One region of the Lactobacillus taiwanensis genome, then DNA from elsewhere that is predicted to be linked to it. Evidence: predicted binding sites of a transcription regulator. Region 1 holds the regulator's gene; each other region holds the start of a gene.
What was found. The regulator NrdR, encoded in region 1, represses ribonucleotide reductase genes. The targets are predictions, from matches to a motif close to ACACNATATATNGTGT.
Positions count from the first base shown of each region.

Region 2: the regulator NrdR is predicted to act here: its motif matches at 1,795-1,810, upstream of pnuC (nicotinamide riboside transporter PnuC).
Region 3: the regulator NrdR is predicted to act here: its motif matches at 1,761-1,776, upstream of H1A07_RS09045 (deoxynucleoside kinase).

Region 1 covers NZ_CP059276.1:1,457,116-1,460,391, forward strand. The annotation lists gene H1A07_RS07105 (DnaD domain protein) at 11-1,351, opposite strand; gene nrdR (transcriptional regulator NrdR) at 1,359-1,823, opposite strand; gene coaE (dephospho-CoA kinase) at 1,829-2,425, opposite strand; gene mutM (DNA-formamidopyrimidine glycosylase) at 2,422-3,252, opposite strand; gene polA (DNA polymerase I) at 3,268-3,276, opposite strand, start outside.
Region 2 covers NZ_CP059276.1:1,624,897-1,628,172, reverse strand. The annotation lists gene H1A07_RS08055 (mucin-binding protein) at 1-1,416, opposite strand, end outside; gene pnuC (nicotinamide riboside transporter PnuC) at 1,841-2,611, shown strand; gene H1A07_RS08045 (PAS domain-containing protein) at 2,687-3,223, shown strand.
Region 3 covers NZ_CP059276.1:1,840,078-1,843,353, forward strand. The annotation lists gene H1A07_RS09035 (aldo/keto reductase) at 1-753, opposite strand, end outside; gene H1A07_RS09040 (glucosamine-6-phosphate deaminase) at 880-1,599, shown strand; gene H1A07_RS09045 (deoxynucleoside kinase) at 1,784-2,434, shown strand; gene H1A07_RS09050 (deoxynucleoside kinase) at 2,456-3,130, shown strand; gene H1A07_RS09055 (alpha-hydroxy-acid oxidizing protein) at 3,187-3,276, opposite strand, start outside.

The DNA of each region.
Region 1 (3,276 bases):
ACAACACTTCCTATTCATTTTTACCAAATTCGCGAAAAATTCGGTTTCTTTCTTCAGCAGACATTGTTTTTCTCTTAGTCTGATTCTGCTTTTCATACTTCGACCAATCAGTTGTTTTACGCACAGTCTTTTTAGGTGCACGATAATACTGACGCTTGCGCGTATTCTTTCTTTCTTTTAGATAGGCAATTGCTTCAGCTGGTGTAGTAATTCCTTGCTGAAGCCAATCATTAGCAATTCGGTCTGCAAGATTAGCGGTCAATACAGCATCATATTCAAAACATGCATAAACAATCATATTAATTAAAGGCGGAGTTAGTCCCATTTGATCTTGTAAACGAAAAATAACTTTCTTTTCATTTGCAGTTACATAGCCACCCTTTTTCTCTTTTAGTTCATACAAGTAATCAGTTGGCACTTTACTATCTATAGCCTTCAGTAAATCTGCATCTGATTGGGACAATTTCTTAATAGTCCTATCCGCATCTTTAGGAACTTGTTGCAATTGCTTTTTAACCATCTTTTTATTGCGATTAAGTCCGAAGTTCTCGTTAACAGCGTTTTGAATTGCATACATATTCAGTTTTTCTGAACCAGCTGACATAGTAATTAAAGCCGTATCCACAAATTCTTGCTCTGTTAGATGATAAAAATCAATAATCTGTTTAATTTCGACTTGATGCTTTAAAACTTCGCCCTTATCGATGTGATAGCTCGCAAATAGGTCTACCAAAAAGTTCCAATCAATTTTTACTGGTTCATTGCCCAGCTTTATTTCGCTCTTATTATCCTTAGGAACTTCGCCAGCTGCTTCTTTAACTTCGACAGGAGCATCAATCGCACTTTCAGCACTTAAATGAAATACATCAAAAAATCCACTAGTAACCTCTTTAGCATCTTTTAAACCGACAAAAGTACGTGGTGTAAATTTCTTTACTAAACGATTAAATGCTACATTCCCTACACGTTCAAGTAATAAACTTGAAAGTAAAAAGGTATGAAAAAATTCACCTGCTGAAGGAACTTTTTCAACTTCAAAAATTAATACTTCGCCTAGAACAGGGTTTGAACCTAAAAAAGTCTTAACTAAACCTGTCGCTTCTAAATGATGCAATGTAGAAAATAAATCCTCTAATTTTAGATTTGTCTGATCTTGAAGTTGATATAAGGTTTTATAATCTTTAGCAAAAGGCACTTCATCAAATTCCTTTGTTAAAGTTATGTATAATCCCACTCCTTGAATTCCTACTAAGGGTTCAAAAAGAGTTGTTAGAACCTTAATATTTTCCTCACTAACAGCTATTTGATTAGCCACATAAAAAGGCTGCTTAGGGTCAGCACTTTCAAACACAGGCTACCTACTCCTTATCATGTTTAGCCATCATATCTTCCATGGCTTCCATAAATCCTGAAACATCTTTAAATTGACGGTAAATACTTGCAAAACGAATGTAAGCTACATCATCTAAATTAGCTAACTCTTTCATCACTAAATTACCAATATCTTTAGATGAAATCTCATTAAGACCTTGCTTACGAATTTCATTTTCTACATGGTCAACTAAAGTATCTAATTGCTCACTTGAAATCGGTCTTTTCTGCGCAGCCATCACTACACCATGCAAAATTTTATCGCGGTTAAAGGCCTCACGAGTCCCATCATTTTTGATTACTAATAAAGGTGATCGCTCTACCCTTTCAAAAGTAGTAAACCGAAAACCACAATTTTCACATTCTCTACGTCGTCTAATTGCTCTGTTTTCATCGCTTGGACGAGAATCAATTACTCTTGAAGCATTCTTGTGACAGTTTGGACATTCCATCTTCTCTACCTGCCTATCTTTTGTAATAAATCGGATAATCTTTTCTCTAAATCATTTATTGTACCAGTATTCGCTACAACATAGGTAGCTCTTTTTTCTTTTTCACTTAGTGGCATTTGATTATTTATTCTACTTAAAGCTTCTTTTTCAGTGAAATTATTCCTCTTCATCAGTCGCTTAAGCTGCAACTCTGGAGAAATCGAAATAACTAATACTCCATCACATAAACTTTCAAAGCCAGATTCAAATAGTAATGGCACATCAATTACAACCAATTTTTCTTGATTTAAACGATAGTGCTCCATCTGTCGTTTAATTTCTTGATGAACAAGTGGGTGGGTTAAACTGTTAAGCTTCTTTAACTTAGCTTGATCGTTAAAAACTATCTCACCTAACTTGCGACGATTGATTGTTTGATTATCAGTAAGAATCTTTGATCCAAAATAGTCAACAACAGCCTGATACCCAGCTTGTCCAACTTCCATTATCTTATGGGCAATCAAGTCGGAATCAATAATTGGAATATTTTTCTTTTTGAAAAAGTCATCAGCCGTACTTTTACCACTGGCAATTCCACCAGTTAAACCTAAAAAATATGTCATTTGTACAACACCTGACAATGTGAACAAAAAGTAGTGCCACGTCCGTTTACTTTAATCTTTTCTAAAACAGTACCGCAGCTGCTACACTGTTCACCTGCATGACCATAAACTTGAAGCATATTTTGATAACCACCAGTTTCTCCATTTGCATCTAAATAAGTATGAACAGTTGTACCGCGTTCTTTAGTTGCTACAGCAATTGTATGATTAATATTTCGATATAAATCAGCCACCTTATCGGATGGTATTTTTTTAGCGCTACTTAGGGGATGAATTTTACTCTGCCACAACACTTCATCAACATAAATATTACCTAATCCGCAAACTACTGTCTGATCTAAAATTGTATTCTTGATATTTTTCCTTTTTTTACTTAATGCATCCCTAAAATATTCAAGACTAAACTCATCAGTATTTGGTTCAGGTCCTAAGTGTCGAATTCCAGTCGTCTGGCGTTCTGTTCCAGTCTCGACTAAATGCATTCTTCCAAACTTTCGCACATCGTCATATCGTAAAGCTGTTCCATCTGTAAAGATAAATTCCACATGTTCATGCTTTTGCTTAGGAGCATCTGGAGTAACTAAATGATATTTACCTTCCATGCGCAAATGTGACACCATTGTTAAGTCATCATTAAATCTAAACAGTAAGTATTTACCATAACGATCAATCTTCAAGATTTTCTTATTTGTCAGTTTTTTAACAAACTCATCTGGATCATTAACTATAATTTTAGGATACCAAACAACAATTTTTTCAATTGTTTTTCCTTTAACTAATGGCGTTAAAGTCCTCCTGACCGTTTCAACTTCTGGCATTTCTGGCATCAAATCACCTACTTTTTATTTTGC
Region 2 (3,276 bases), 170 kb from region 1:
ATCGTTAGGATTATTAATCCAGTATGGAATATAGTTAGTATCAAGTTGTGTATCTAGCTGAATGAAATATGGGCCTTTCTCAGAATAATCTTGGCCGTTAACAGTAAAGGGGCCCGTTTGATCAATAATAATTTGGTGATTATTATCATAAATTGAATTTTTTAAGAAATTTTCAAAATTAGTATCTTCTAAACTTGGTTGATGACTAATAATCTCATTATAGTAATCGTTAATATTTGTTCTTTGACCATCTGCATTGATTATTTTTATATCATTGGGAATTTTAAACACCTTAATAGTTGATGGAAGAATTTTTTGATGGTTGCTAAATTTAATATGGACTAAAACGTTGTATAAAGGATCTAATGGAGAATTACCATTAGCAACTGAACCATAGTTCCAGTCAATTCCATACTGCATTAAGCGAGCATCTCTTTGTTGGTCAGCTGGAATGTCGGCTGCTGCGCTAGGCTCAGGACCGGTATAATTTGCACCATTTTCAGTATATATGCCGTTAGTACCAGGATTACCATCTTGACCTGGTGTCCAAATAACTTTAGGCCCCATGATAAATCCGTGTAAAATTTCACCCTTTACAACTTTATCTTCATAAGGATTAATTTTAATTGGAAGAGTTTGTGTATAAGATTGGCTATTAGGTAAAGTTACAGTAATTGGTAAATTGAAATCCGGATATGCTCCATTTTGTTCATGGTATGCTTGGGCAGCTGAATTGACTGCCACAAATGGAAAAGTTGCATCAAAACCAGACAAAACACCATTGTCACTTCCCGTATAGGTAAAGGTGAAGTCTTTAGTACCGGAATTATTATTAACGCCAACATCAAAATTGCCAATTTTAGTTGCATTAACATCAAATTTTAGCAAGTTATCAGAATCTGCTACTGAAATGTTGACTTGCTGATTATGATTGATAATGATTGGATGACTTGAATTGTTAGCAACATGAACGTTAAAGCTACCTTGAGTTACGTCAGCAATGAGAGAAGTATTGGTTGAGCTTCCTGTAATCTGTACTGGAGCCGTAGTTTCTTGTTGTAATGTTGGTTTATCATTTTTTAAATTATTGGTCGTATTTTGCTTAGAATTATTTTCATATGAAGGATTAGTCTCATTGTTTTGAGAGACTGTAGTATTGTTTGCAGTATTTGCCGTTTCTGATTTTTGAATAGTTAAGGTTCGAGAATTATCAGGATTGACAGAGTTTTGATTAATAGTTGTATTTTGTTGAGAATCGTTATTAGCTTGATCCGCGGCTTGTACAGTTTGTCCACTTTCTAAAAAGAAGATGGTACCTAAAGCAACAGTAACTAATCCAACTGAAATTTTTCTAAAACTAAACTTTTCCTTCCCATTAAGTTTAGTAATAAAAAATAAATCATTTTTATGTTCCATTTTTATTCTTTCCTCGATTGTGAATGTTTTTTAATAAAATAACATTTAGCTTTCTAAAAGAACATTATACTCCATATTTAAATAATGGATTATTAGATAAGGAAAATAGTCTGTTACTAGTAAGGAAAAAGACAAGCTAAAGGTAAAAAAACGACCTAAAAAATTAAACATAAAAATAAAAAATACGTGGCTTATTGAATCATAAAGACAAAAAATTATATAAAAATTTAGGTGAAGATGATTATCAAGATAAAGAAAGCGCTATCCGGATTTTAAATGACACCTACCCGCATATTTAACGAAAATTGTAAACTCTTGTTTTCAATTTGTTAACTACTATACTAGATACAGATGCTTTTTTGAAAAAATGCGGATAAGGCACAATATATTGTGTGACCTAATATAAAGAAAGAGGAGTTAATAAATGGACAATTCCACATCATTACAGGAAGATCGTAAAGAAAGAAAGGATAACTACTTCGTTTGGCTTTTTAAGCAATTACACGGTTGGCCAGTTCAAAATTATATGCTTTGGTTCTTTGCTTTTGGCTTCCAATTAGCTATTTTGATTCAAAATAAGATTACTACTTTAACAGTAATTACTTTTATTGGTACATTGCTTGGGACCTTATGTGTTTTAGCTATTAATGCAACGAAAGCAATTAATGGGTGGTTAGGATTAATCTCAGCAGCTTGTTTCATTTATGCAGGACTAGCTGCTAAGAATTATCTTTCAATTTTTGAACAAATTGCCTATATTTTAACTTTAGACTTACCAGTTATTATTTCAGTTAGATCTTGGAATGATGATACTAAAAACCACTTACGTAAGTTTGGTACTAAAGAATGGATTGTTGCTATTGTTGGTACATTAGTTGTTTACGCTGTATCTGGCTACTTAATCGGTAAATTTACTAATGATCCACGTCCTTGGATCGATGCTATCAGTTTTGCAATTTCATTAACTGCTGGTATTATGTGTTTCTTACGATACAACAACCAATATTTCTGGTGGACTGCCAGCGGAATTTTTCAACTAATTCTTTGGGGCATTACTTATGCACAGGGAGATGCAACTTTAGCAATGGCTGTTAACTCCTTAATTTATGTTGTTAATGATGTTTTAGCCTTTACTGTTTCACCATGGTTCAATATGGGAAGAAAGCGTGAAGGATTAAAGTCTATTAAAAATTAATAATAATCAAAAATAAGTTAAAATTAGCATGTCGACTTCGACATGCTTTTTTGTTTATGAGGTGTGAAAGATAAGATGAATGAAAATTGGATAAAAAATGGTCAAGAGGCTGTAAATGATGATGACTATGTCAAATTAAATGCAGGCTTAATGAAAGTGTCTGATTTAAATGATTATTTAGCATCTTTTCCTAGCAGTCTGCTTAGCTTTAATAAGCTCGGAGAATTTGTATACTATAAGCAACTGCCGGAAATGAATTATAATCCGCCGGAGCTTGGAGAAAATATTACTGCATTAGCTAAAACTGAAGATGAAAAGAAACAATTAACAGAGATTTTCCACAAGTTGAGCACAGGTGAAGCAAAAGAATTGCACTTTGCGGATCAAACTAATACACAAAAGCGTTTTATGGTGGATAGTTACCGAGCTATTTATAATAAGGAGCATCGCTTTATCGGAATTAATGAAAGTATTCAGGACATTTATCCACTGGTGGAATATTATCTAAAAGAAACAGGACAGAAATTGATAAATGATCCCGATAATCCAAATGGTGAAGTGTATCGTAATAATCAGCAAATTGACGCAGAAAGTGGAGCTTCTGAATTGTAGGAAATTGACAGGATGTTATTTTTCCTTAAAATATAATTAAAAATAGCTAGGGA
Region 3 (3,276 bases), 380 kb from region 1:
TTGAGCAGCAATATTTTCCTTCATGTGTTTAACTGTGCCTGCTTTAGGAATCGATAAAACATTGCCATGTCTCAAAGTCCAAGCGAGCATCACTTGATGCGGCGTTACATGGTGAGCGCGAGCAACAATCTTAAGATTATTAGTAATTCTGATTGAATCACCCTTACCTGAATTAAAGGGAGAATATCCAATAAAGCCAACGCCGTGCTTTTCTTGCCAAGGTAAGACGTCGTACTCTACCCCTCGCTCAGAGAGATTATATAGATCTTCATTAGCAAAACAGTCTTTTCCGCCAGGAACGCTAAATAGTTCTTCTAAATCAGCCACATCAAAATTTGACACACCCCAATGACGAATTAGTCCTTCTTTTTCTAATTCTTTAAGTCCCCGAACCGTTTCAGATAAACGCTTATCTCCGCGCCAGTGGAGTAAATATAAATCTAAATAATCGGTTCCTAGTCTTTTTAAGCTTTTTTCTAAACTTTGGCGCTCTAATTCTGGAGAAGCATGATATGGATAAAATTTCGAAATTAAAAAGATTTTACTCCGGTCATAGCCTCTAATCGCCTCGCCAACTAGCTTTTCACTTTTTCCTTCACCATACATTTCCGCAGTATCGATTACTTTAATTCCATGATCTAAGCCATAGCGAAGGGCAGCAAGTTCATCTTTTTTCTTTGAAGTGTCTTCGCCAATTCCCCAAGTTCCCATACCTAAACCTGATAGATTACTTTCCTCAAAACTCTTCTCCATCTCTTCTCACCTCACCTAGATTTTACCGCAGAAAAAAATAAAATTAAAAATGTTAGCGGTTTAATTTGACTAGACCAATTTTATATTTTATAATGGACTAGACCAATGAACGAGGAGGTATATATTATGAAAATCATCGTAACTAAAGATAATATTGAAGGCGGCACTAAGGCATTTGAAATTATTAAAAAGGGAATGGAAGACGGTGACAAAGTTTTAGGTTTAGCTACTGGTTCTTCTCCAATTCCACTGTATGACGATATGTGCGACAGCGACCTAGACTTCTCTGACATGACAAGTATCAACTTAGATGAATATTATGGCTTACATCCAGATAATGATCAAAGTTATCACTACTTCATGCAAAAGCACTTATTTGATAAGAAGCCATTTAAACATTCTTATATTCCAAATGGAATGGCAAAGGATATCGATGAAGAAGTTGATCGTTATAACGACATTATCGCTGCAAATCCTATTGATATCCAAATTTTAGGTGTTGGTAGAAACGGACACATTGCGTTCAACGAACCGGGAACTCCTTTTGGCAGCTTAACTCATAAAGTTCAATTAACTGAAAGTACTATTAAAGCAAACTCACGCTTCTTCGATAATGAAGACGAAGTTCCTCGTCAAGCTATTTGTATGGGAATTAGATCAATCATGAACAGTAAAAAGATCGTTCTACTTGCTTTCGGTGAATCAAAACAAGACGCTGTTAAGGCATTAGTCGAAGGTCCCGTTACTGAAGAAGTTCCTGCATCTATCTTACAAGATCACCCAGATGTAACAATTATTTGCGACGAAGTAGCTGCTGCAAAGCTTGATCCAAAATACAGAAATTAATCCTCATTTAAAACCGTTTATTTTAGCGAATTAATCTTTTTTAGATTAGTTCGTTTTTTCTTTTTTGCGATTTTTTTGCGTGTTCGCTTGACTTTTTTCTTTTATAGCAAATTAAAAAACCACTTGTTTTCATACCAGATATTGAATTACACTATTAAAGCAAACTATATATTGTAGAAAGAACGTGATGACAGTTATTGTATTGAGCGGGCCTATTGGAGCCGGAAAATCCAGTTTAACCAGTCTTCTTGCAGAACATCTAGGCACCCAAGCCTTTTATGAAGGCGTAGATAACAACCCAATTTTGCCACTTTATTATAAAGACATGGCACACTATACTTTTCTTTTAAATACCTATCTTCTAAATCACCGTTTGGCTCAAATCAACCAAGCTATTCGCGATCACAACAGTGTGTCTGATCGTTCCATTTACGAAGATGCTTTATTTTTCAAAATGAATGTTGATAGTGGTATTGCAGATCCTACTGAGTTTAAGATCTATGACAGCTTACTTGAGAACATGATGGAACAAGCACCAGGTAATCCAAGTAAGAAACCTGATCTTCTAATCTATATTCATGTATCTCTTGATACCATGCTTTATCGCATTCAAAAGCGGGGCCGGAAGTTTGAGCAATTATCAACTGATCCAGATCTAAAAGACTACTATGCACGTCTTTTATCCTATTATGAGCCTTGGTATGAAAAATATAATGCATCCCCAAAGATGATGATTGATGGTGATAAATACGACTTTGTTGCCAATGAAGATGCACGAAAGAAAGTTATCAGCACAATCGATCAAAAACTTGCTGAGATAGGTAATTTGAACTAGTTAACGAATAGAAGGAACGTGATGACAGTTATTGTATTAAGTGGTCCCATTGGAGCCGGAAAATCCAGTCTAACAGGTATTCTATCTAAATATTTAGGTACTAATCCTTTTTATGAAAGTGTAGACGATAATCCTGTTTTGCCATTATTCTACGAAAATCCCAAAAAGTACGCTTTTTTATTGCAAGTTTATTTCTTAAATACTCGCTTCCAAAGTATTAAAGCAGCGTTAACTGACGATAATAACGTACTTGATCGTTCTATCTACGAAGAAGCACTTTTCTTCCAAATGAATGCCGATATTGGTCGTGCAACTAAAGAAGAAGTAGATACATATTACGAACTTCTACATAATATGATGAGTGAATTAGATCGGATGCCTAAAAAGAATCCTGATCTGCTTGTCCATATCGATGTTTCATACGATACCATGCTTAAACGTATTCAAAAACGTGGTCGTAATTATGAACAATTGAGTTATGATCCAAGTTTAGAAGACTATTACAAGCGCCTGCTCCGCTACTACAAGCCATGGTATGAGAAGTATGATTATTCACCAAAAATGACTATTGATGGTGATAAATTAGACTTCATGGCTAGTGAAGAAGATCGTCAAGAAGTCTTGAACCAAATCGTTGCTAAACTCAAAGAAATGGGTAAGCTTGACGAAAATTGGAAACCTAATTTAGTTAAATAAAGCAAAAACTGCGATCGTGTTGGATCGCAGTTTTTTCATATATTCATCCCATTAAACTAATGTCTTGAAGCACCGCTGACGGCATCGGCTGCTTCACCAGTTAATTGATTTTCTTTAGTAACAGGATATGGCTTCATAACACTCTT